DNA from 2 places in the Pseudomonas sp. FW305-3-2-15-C-LB1 genome. Region 2 is predicted to be linked to the other one. Evidence: predicted binding sites of a transcription regulator. Region 2 holds the regulator's gene; the other holds the start of a gene.

Region 1 (4,178 bases), on a different contig from region 2:
GGGCCCGACACCGGCACCCAGTACCGTTCGGCGATCTTTGCGCAGAACGCCGAACAGCAAAACGTCGCCCAGGCCTACATCGCCCAGTTGGACGCTGCCAAGCCTTTCGACAAACCCATCGTCACTAAAATCGAGATGGGCAAGGTGTTCTACCCGGCGGAGTCCTATCATCAGGACTTCCTCACCGAGAACCCGTCCTACCCCTACATCGTGATCAATGATCTTCCGAAGGTGGCGCAGCTCAAGAAACTCTTTCCCGACCAATACCGCGCCGAGCCGGTGCTGGTAAAACACCAGTAACCCCGGTTGTGGATTACACAACCTCCAGGTACGAGCTGTGAATTGCTCGCGCCAACTCGCGCACGGTGTCGATAAACTCGGTGAGACGGCTGTGCAAGCCGTCTTCAAGGATTTCATCAATCCCCGTATACCGCAGCCGCGCCTCGAACTCCGCCGCCAGGCGCTGCGCCGTGCGCCCATAACTGCCAGGCAGGTCCGCCAGGATATGGCTCAACTCCTCGATGCACGCATGCAACGAGCGCGGCACATCGCTGCGCAACAGCAGTAATTCGGACACGGAACGGGCGTTCAACGCGTTCGGGTACAGCTCCGTATACGCCTCGAAGGACGACAGCGCGCGGAGCAGGGCGCTCCACTGGTAATAACCGCGTGCCGACAAGTCACTGACTTCTTCCGATTCCTCGCCGAACATCTCGTAGCGCGCATCCAACAAACGCAGGGTGTTGTCGGCACGCTCGACAAAGGTGCCGAGGCGAATGAACCGATAGGCGTCATTGCGCATGATCGTCCCCGAGGTTGCCCCACGAAACAGGTGCGAGCGCTGCTTGACCCAATCACAGAAGTGGCTGATGCCGTGTCGCGCCAGGCCGCCGGCGGCGATGCTGCGCATTTCCAGCCAGGTGGCGTTGAGGTTTTCCCACATGTCGGCGGTGATGCGCCCGCGTACGGCGTGAGCATTGCCACGGGCGGCGCGCAGGCAGTTGTAGATGCTGGCGGGGTTTTCTTCGTCGAGGGCGAAGAAGTGCAGCATGCGCTCGGCATCCAGCTGTTTATGGCGTTCAAGGTAGCTGTCCAGGGTGCCGCTGCTGAGCAACGACATGGCCAGTTCGTCCAGACCGTCGCTGCGCCCGGCTTGTGGCATCAACGACAGCGAGTAACTGACTTCGAGCATGCGCGCCAGGTTTTCGGCACGCTCCAGGTAACGGGACATCCAGTACAGATCTGCGGCGGTTCTACTCAACATACTCAGCCCTCCACCATCCAGGTGTCCTTGGTTCCGCCGCCTTGCGACGAGTTGACGATCAACGAGCCTTCCTTCAATGCCACGCGGGTAAGCCCACCGGGCACCAGGCGGGTTTCCTTGCCCGACAGCACAAAGGGCCGCAGGTCGATATGCCGTGGGGCGATGCCGTTTTCAACGAAGGTGGGGCAGGTGGACAGGCTTAACGTCGGTTGGGCGATGTAGGCGTGGGGACGCGCCTTGATGCGCTGGCGGAAGTCCTCGATCTCGGCGGCGCTGGAAGCCGGCCCGACCAGCATGCCGTAGCCACCGGAACCCTGGGTTTCCTTGACCACCAGTTCCGGCAGGTGAGCCAGTACGTGGGACAGTTCATCGGGCTTGCGGCACTGGAAGGTCGGTACGTTTTGTAGCACCGGTTCTTCGTCCAGGTAGAAACGGATCATTTCCGGCACATAGGGGTAGATCGACTTGTCGTCCGCCACGCCGGTGCCGATGGCATTGGCCAGCACTACGTTGCCGGCGCAATAGGCCGCGACCAGGCCGGGGACGCCGAGCATCGACTCGGGGTTGAAGGCCTTGGGGTCGAGGAAGGCGTCATCGATGCGCCGGTAAATCACGTCGACCGGCTTGGGGCCGTCGGTGGTGCGCATGAACACCTTGAGGTCGTGCACGAACAGGTCGGCGCCTTCCACCAGTTCCACACCCATTTCCCGGGCCAGGAACGCATGTTCGAAGAACGCGCTGTTGAAGCGGCCCGGGGTCAGTACCACCACGTTGGGGTTGTCCAGGCGGCTGGAGCTCTTCAACGTCTTGAGCAGCAGGTTGGGGTAGTGGTCCACCGGCGCGATGCGTTGTTTGGCGAATACTTCGGGGAACAGGCGCATCATCATCTTGCGGTCTTCGAGCATGTAGCTCACGCCGCTGGGGGTGCGCAGGTTGTCCTCGAGCACGTAATAGGTGCCGTCAGCGTCACGCACCAGGTCGACACCCGAGATATGCGAGTAGATGTCGCGGTGCAGGTCCAGGCCGACCATGGCCTTCTGATAGCCCTCGTTGCCCAGCACCTGGTCCGCCGGAATGATCCCGGCCTTGATGATGCGCTGGTCATGGTAGATGTCGGCGAGGAACATGTTCAGCGCATTGACGCGCTGGATACAGCCGCGTTCGATAACGCTCCATTCACTGGCAGGGATGCTGCGCGGGATGATGTCGAAGGGGATCAGGCGCTCGGTGTCTTGTTCGTCGCCGTAGAGGGTGAAGGTGATCCCGGCGCGGTGAAACAGCAAATCGGCTTCGCGGCGACGCTGGGCCAGCAGTTCCGGCGGCGTATTCGCCAGCCAGCGGGAGAAGTCCTGATAGTGCGCACGGCAGGCGCCGTTTGCGTCATTCATTTCATCGAAGAAAGATCGAGCCATTCCAGTACCTTGTCAGTGCCGAGGGACGCTTGGGTGGCACTGCCGTTTCAAAAAACGCATTTTTTATGAGCCCGTGGCTAAGGGTGCCACTGGGCCTGGTCCTTACTTTCTTGTGGAGTCGGCTCTGGGTCGGGGGGTAACGAATGCTCCTGTATCCGGGCAGATGAATGGATAAAGCAATGCCTGTGCCGAAACCCTGAATTGCTTGTAGTGAGGGGCGTGTTGTGGCGAGCAAGCCCGCTCACAACAACACGCCCGCTCACCAGAAGGGGGCAGTGCCTGGCAGGCGCCCCGACTTGGTGCATGAACAAACTTGAACTTCACTCGCCGCTGATTCTTCTAACAGGACTTGAACCCGCAGGGAGCACCGTCATGCCCAGAATCATCTCTCCCCATACACCGGAAGCGGCCCTGACCGACCACAGCGAACACAACGCCAAGATCTTCGGTTCGCCCAAGGACCGTCTGGACTTCTACCGGCGCGAGATCCAGTACGAAACCACCATCCTGGCCAACCGCACCGACGCTTATCTCACGGCGCAATCGTTCCTGGTGATCGCCTTTGTTTCCGGCATGGGCAACCTCAACCCGGAGTGGGGCAAGCTGTTTACCCTCGTGGTGCCGGTGTTCCTGGTCTCGCTGGGCATTCTCAGCTCCCTGAATGCCTGGCCAGGCATTCGGGCGGCGTACGAAATCATCGATCACTGGCACTACAAGCAGAGCGAACTGCTGCGCAGCGAGCCGGTGATGGGCATGGCCTATGATGAGTCGCCGCTGTTTTCCGAAATGGAGTCGTCCCACAAGGGCTATCGCAAGTCGCTGCTGTTCTCCATGCGTGCGCCCTGGCTGTTCATGGTGTTCTGGCTGGTGCTGGGGATATACGCGTTCTATATCCAGGTCGACAACCCGATCCGCTGAGCAATCGGACGGAACTTCGCCGGGTGGCGCAGCACCTTACCTGTAGGCCCTGCTGATTTCCCTGCGGCCTGTAACGAGGTGACCCATGAGCACAAGCAAAGCCCCGCAACTCGATAACCGCAACGACCCGGCCATCGACGGCGGCGAACCGGCTCCCGGTACCGCTGCCGACGCACCGAAAGACCCGGTCCCGGCCAAAGACCCCAAAGCCACGGAAAACGACTACAGTCCAGACTTCAAGCCCGAGCGCGAGCCCAAGCCTGAAACCGATGCCGATATCGATACCCAGGGCGGTTAGAGGAGACGGTCATGTCCAAAGAACTCGACGACGAACTCAACGACCCGGGCAATGAAGACCCCGGTTCCTTGATGGATGATGCAGAAGTGCCGCTCAACGACCTGGATGACGCGGCAGACGTAGGCAATACAGAGCGTCAGGACTGAGCGTCCGCCTTGGCTCGTCGTTCATACCACACCAGCATCGGCTGGGTACTCAGGCCATGAACGACGATGCTCAGGGCAATGACTGACAAGGTCAGGTTTACCGCCACCGCGCTGCTGGTGCCAATCAAGCCGTGGTTCAG
Region 2 (4,178 bases):
TGAGGGCGGTGCTTTTACCCGAGCCGGAGCGGCCGCTGACGATGATCAAGCGCATGGTTACTGCCCGCTCTGTTCATCCAGGACAACCTGGTACAACGCCTCATTGCTGCTGGCGCTACGCAGTTTGTCGCGTACTTCCTTGCGGTCGAGCATGCTGGCGATCTGCCGGAGCAGTTCCAGGTGCGCATCGGTAGCGGCTTGCGGGACCAGCAGGACGAACAGCAGGTCTACCGGCGCACCGTCGATGGCGTCGAAATCGATGGGGGCTTCCAGGTGCAGCAGGGCACTGACAGGTGTTTCGCAGCCTTTGAGGCGACAGTGAGGAATGGCGATGCCGTTGCCAAAACCGGTGGAGCCGAGTTTTTCACGGGCAATCAACGCGTCGAAGACATCCTGCATCTCCAGATCCTGCACTTCGCGCGCGATCAGGTTGGCAATTTGTTCGAGGGCTTTCTTCTTGCTGCCACCCGGCACGTTCACGAGGGAACGGCCGGGGGTCAGGATGGTTTCAAGTCGGATCATGGGGGGAGAGTTAACGACCTGTGCCCTGAAGCAGGCTCAGATTCTTTTCCTTATGCTTTTTGAGTTGGCGGTCAAGCTTGTCGGTGAGCAAGTCGATTGCTGCATACATGTCATCATGTTCGGCATTGGCGACCACTTCTCCACCGGGTATCTGAAGAGTCGCTTCGATTTTCTGCTGAAGCTTGTCGACCTTCATGATGACCTGCACGTTGGTGATCTTGTCGAAATGACCCTCAAGCTTCCTCAGCTTCTGCTCGACATAGTCGCGTAGTGGAGGGGTGACTTCTACATGGTGTCCACTGATGTTGACTTGCATACAGCTTCTCCTTCGTTGCCAGTGCATAAAGCGGCAGGCAAAGGCGCCTGCCACTGGAACGCTGTGGCCCGCCCGTCACATCAAACGCTTACGCTCGCTGGAAGGCGCGATCCCGAGGGACTCGCGGTACTTGGCGACGGTTCGACGGGCGACCTGAATGCCTTGTGCCTCCAGTAAACCAGCGATCTTACTGTCACTCAATGGCTTTTTCTGATTTTCCGCGGCAACCAGTTTTTTGATGATCGCGCGGATCGCCGTGGACGAGCATTCACCGCCTTCGGAGGTGCTGACGTGGCTGGAGAAAAAGTATTTCAGTTCATAAATACCCCGTGGGGTATGCATGAATTTCTGCGTGGTCACGCGTGAAATGGTCGACTCATGCATGCCCACCGCTTCGGCGATGTCATGCAGTACCAGCGGCTTCATCGCCTCGTCGCCGTATTCCAGGAAGCCGCGCTGGTGCTCGACGATCTGGGTGGCGACTTTCATCAGGGTTTCGTTGCGGCTTTGCAGGCTCTTGATGAACCAGCGGGCTTCCTGCAACTGGTTGCGCATGAAGGTGTTATCGGCGCTGGTGTCGGCGCGGCGGACGAAACCGGCATATTGCGGGTTGACCCTCAGGCGTGGCACCGACTCCTGGTTCAGTTCCACCAGCCATCGCTCGTTGTCCTTGCGCACGATCACGTCGGGAACCACGTACTCGGCTTCGCTGGACTCGATTTGCGAGCCAGGGCGCGGGTTGAGGCTCTGTACCAGCTCGATGACCTGGCGCAGGTCGTCTTCCTTGAGCTTCATGCGGCGCATCAACTGGCTGTAGTCGCGGCTGCCCAGCAGGTCGATGTAGTCGGTGACCAGGCGCTGGGCCTCGGCGAGCCATGGGGTCTTGGCCGGCAGCTGGCGCAATTGCAGCAGCAGGCATTCGCTGAGGGTGCGCGCGCCGATACCGGCAGGCTCGAACTGCTGGATGCGGTGCAGGACGGCTTCGATCTCGTCCAGTTCGATATCCAGTTCGGGGTCGAAGGCTTCAAGAATTTCTTCGAGCGTCTCGTCTAGATAACCCTGATTGTTGATGCAGTCGATCAGGGTTACGGCGATCAGGCGATCGGTGTCCGACATCGGTGCCAGGTTCAGTTGCCATAGCAGATGGCTCTGCAGGCTCTCGCCGGCAGAGGTGCGGGTGGTGAAATCCCACTCGTCATCGTCGTTGCTGGGCAGGCTGCTGGCGCTGGTCTGGTAGACATCTTCCCAGGCGGTGTCGACCGGAAGCTCGTTGGGAATGCGTTCGTTCCATTCGCCTTCCTCAAGGTTGTCCACCGTGGGGGCGGTTTCCTGGTAGGAGGGTTCCTGCACGTCGGAATTGGGTTTTTGCTCGATGTTATCGGCCAGCGGGTCTGCATTATCGAAGTCGTCGCCTTCTTCCTGGCGTTCGAGCATCGGATTGGACTCCAGGGCCTCCTGGATTTCCTGTTGCAGGTCCAGGGTCGACAATTGGAGCAGGCGGATGGCCTGTTGCAGCTGCGGTGTCATCGTCAGCTGCTGGCCCATTCTCAGGACTAGCGATGGTTTCATGGCAGGGGCTTAACACCTTATTCGCCGGCGCAATGCGCCATCCACGACAGGGCGCGTGAGCGCCAAACATAAGCAAATTATATGCCTGATGTCGGGTGCTTTGCCTAGAGCGCGGTAACAATAAAAATCCGGAGGTTTTCATTGACTCCCGCGCACCTTGGCGAACGCCGTGACACCACGGTGTTTACAGGCGGAACTCGTGACCCAGATACACTTCCTTGACCAGTTCATTGGCCAGGATTGTCGCGGAATCACCTTCGGCAATCAGCTGGCCGTCATTGACGATATAGGCGGTTTCGCAGATGTCGAGCGTCTCACGGACGTTGTGGTCGGTGATCAGCACGCCGATGCCCTTGGCCTTGAGGTGATGGATGATCTGCTTGATGTCGCCGACCGAGATCGGGTCGACGCCGGCAAACGGCTCGTCCAGCAGGATGAACTTGGGTGCAGTGGCCAGGGCGCGGGCGATTTCCACGCGGCGACGCTCACCACCGGACAGGCTCATGCCGAGGTTGTCGCGGATATGGTTGATGTGGAACTCCTGCAGCAGGCTTTCCAGCTCCTTGCGACGGCCGTCACGGTCGAGTTCCTTGCGGGTCTCGAGGATCGCCATGATATTGTCCGACACCGACAGTTTGCGGAAGATCGACGCTTCCTGTGGAAGATAGCCGATACCGGCACGGGCGCGGCCGTGCATTGGCTGGTGGCTCACGTCCAGGTCATCGATCAGCACGCGCCCCTGGTCCGCCTGGACCAGGCCGACGATCATGTAGAAGCAAGTGGTCTTGCCGGCGCCGTTGGGGCCGAGCAAGCCGACGATCTGGCCGCTGTCGATCGACAGGCTGACGTCGCGCACGACCTGACGGCTTTTATAGGCCTTGGCCAGATGCTGGGCTTTCAGGGTTGCCATTACTCGGCCTTCTTCTTCGGCTGGATAACCATGTCGATCCGTGGACGAGGCGCGGTGACCTTGTTGCCATTGGCACGACCGGCGTTTGCAATCTGTTTCACGGTGTCATAGGTGATCTTCTCACCTTCCGTGGAGTTGCCATCGGGGCTGAGCACCTTGGCCTGGTCGATCAGGACGATGCGGTTCTGCTGGGCATGGTATTGGATGGTCTTGCCGTAGCCCTTCATCGGTCCGGTATCGGTCGCGGACTGCTTCTGTTCGAAGTAAGCCAGGTTGCCGACCGAGGTCACGACATCGATATCGCCGGTCTTGGTGCGCGTAAGCGTCACGGTATTGCCGGTGATTTTCATCGAACCCTGCGTGATGATCACGCCGCCGGTGTAGGTGGCCACGCCTTGCTTGTCATCCAGTTGCGCATCGTCAGCTGAAATGTGGATCGGCTGCTGGCTATCGTTCGGCAGAGCCCAGGCGCTCACGCTTCCCAGTGCTGCGCCCAGGCCGAGCAAAATAGGGAGAGTTTTAACGAGCCTCATACTGTCCTCTTACGTTCGATAGCAGGTGTATCCTGCTTTCTTTCAAATACGCTTTCATTCCCTTGCCAGTCGATACACCGCCAGCGCCGTCGATTCTAACGTCTTGCTCGGTCTGCGCATATTGCTTCTGCGGGAATACGGTCATGCGACTGCTGGTAATCACGGTCTCACGGCTTTTATCGTCAGTGCGCGCAATGCGCACCGAGTCGATCAGTTCCACCTCGGTACCGTCCGGGTTGACCTCGCCACGCTTGCTGGTGACGTGCCATGGGAACTCGGTACCGCGGTAAATGTTCATGTCCGGGTTGGTCAGCAGGGTGACTTCGGT

Evidence for each region. The regulator sigma-54, encoded in region 2, starts transcription at its own class of promoters, with help from an activator protein. The targets are predictions, from matches to a motif close to ANTGGCATNNANNTTGCTNT.
Region 1: AC3WP7_RS12635 (circularly permuted type 2 ATP-grasp protein) is a predicted target of sigma-54. The motif match lies at 2,850-2,869, and genes of this name have one in related genera.

The regions. Positions count from the first base shown of each region.
Region 1 is NZ_JBYSZX010000005.1:228,151-232,328, reverse strand. It holds gene msrA (peptide-methionine (S)-S-oxide reductase MsrA) at 1-300, shown strand, start outside; gene AC3WP7_RS12640 (alpha-E domain-containing protein) at 314-1,264, opposite strand; gene AC3WP7_RS12635 (circularly permuted type 2 ATP-grasp protein) at 1,267-2,676, opposite strand; gene AC3WP7_RS12630 (hypothetical protein) at 3,049-3,594, shown strand; gene AC3WP7_RS12625 (hypothetical protein) at 3,680-3,892, shown strand; gene AC3WP7_RS12620 (hypothetical protein) at 3,904-4,038, shown strand; gene AC3WP7_RS12615 (cation:proton antiporter) at 4,029-4,178, opposite strand, start outside.
Region 2 is NZ_JBYSZX010000001.1:222,308-226,485, forward strand. It holds gene rapZ (RNase adapter RapZ) at 1-55, opposite strand, end outside; gene ptsN (PTS IIA-like nitrogen regulatory protein PtsN) at 58-522, opposite strand; gene hpf (ribosome hibernation-promoting factor, HPF/YfiA family) at 533-838, opposite strand; gene AC3WP7_RS01105 (RNA polymerase factor sigma-54) at 914-2,407, opposite strand; gene lptB (LPS export ABC transporter ATP-binding protein) at 2,592-3,317, opposite strand; gene lptA (lipopolysaccharide transport periplasmic protein LptA) at 3,317-3,850, opposite strand; gene lptC (LPS export ABC transporter periplasmic protein LptC) at 3,837-4,178, opposite strand, start outside.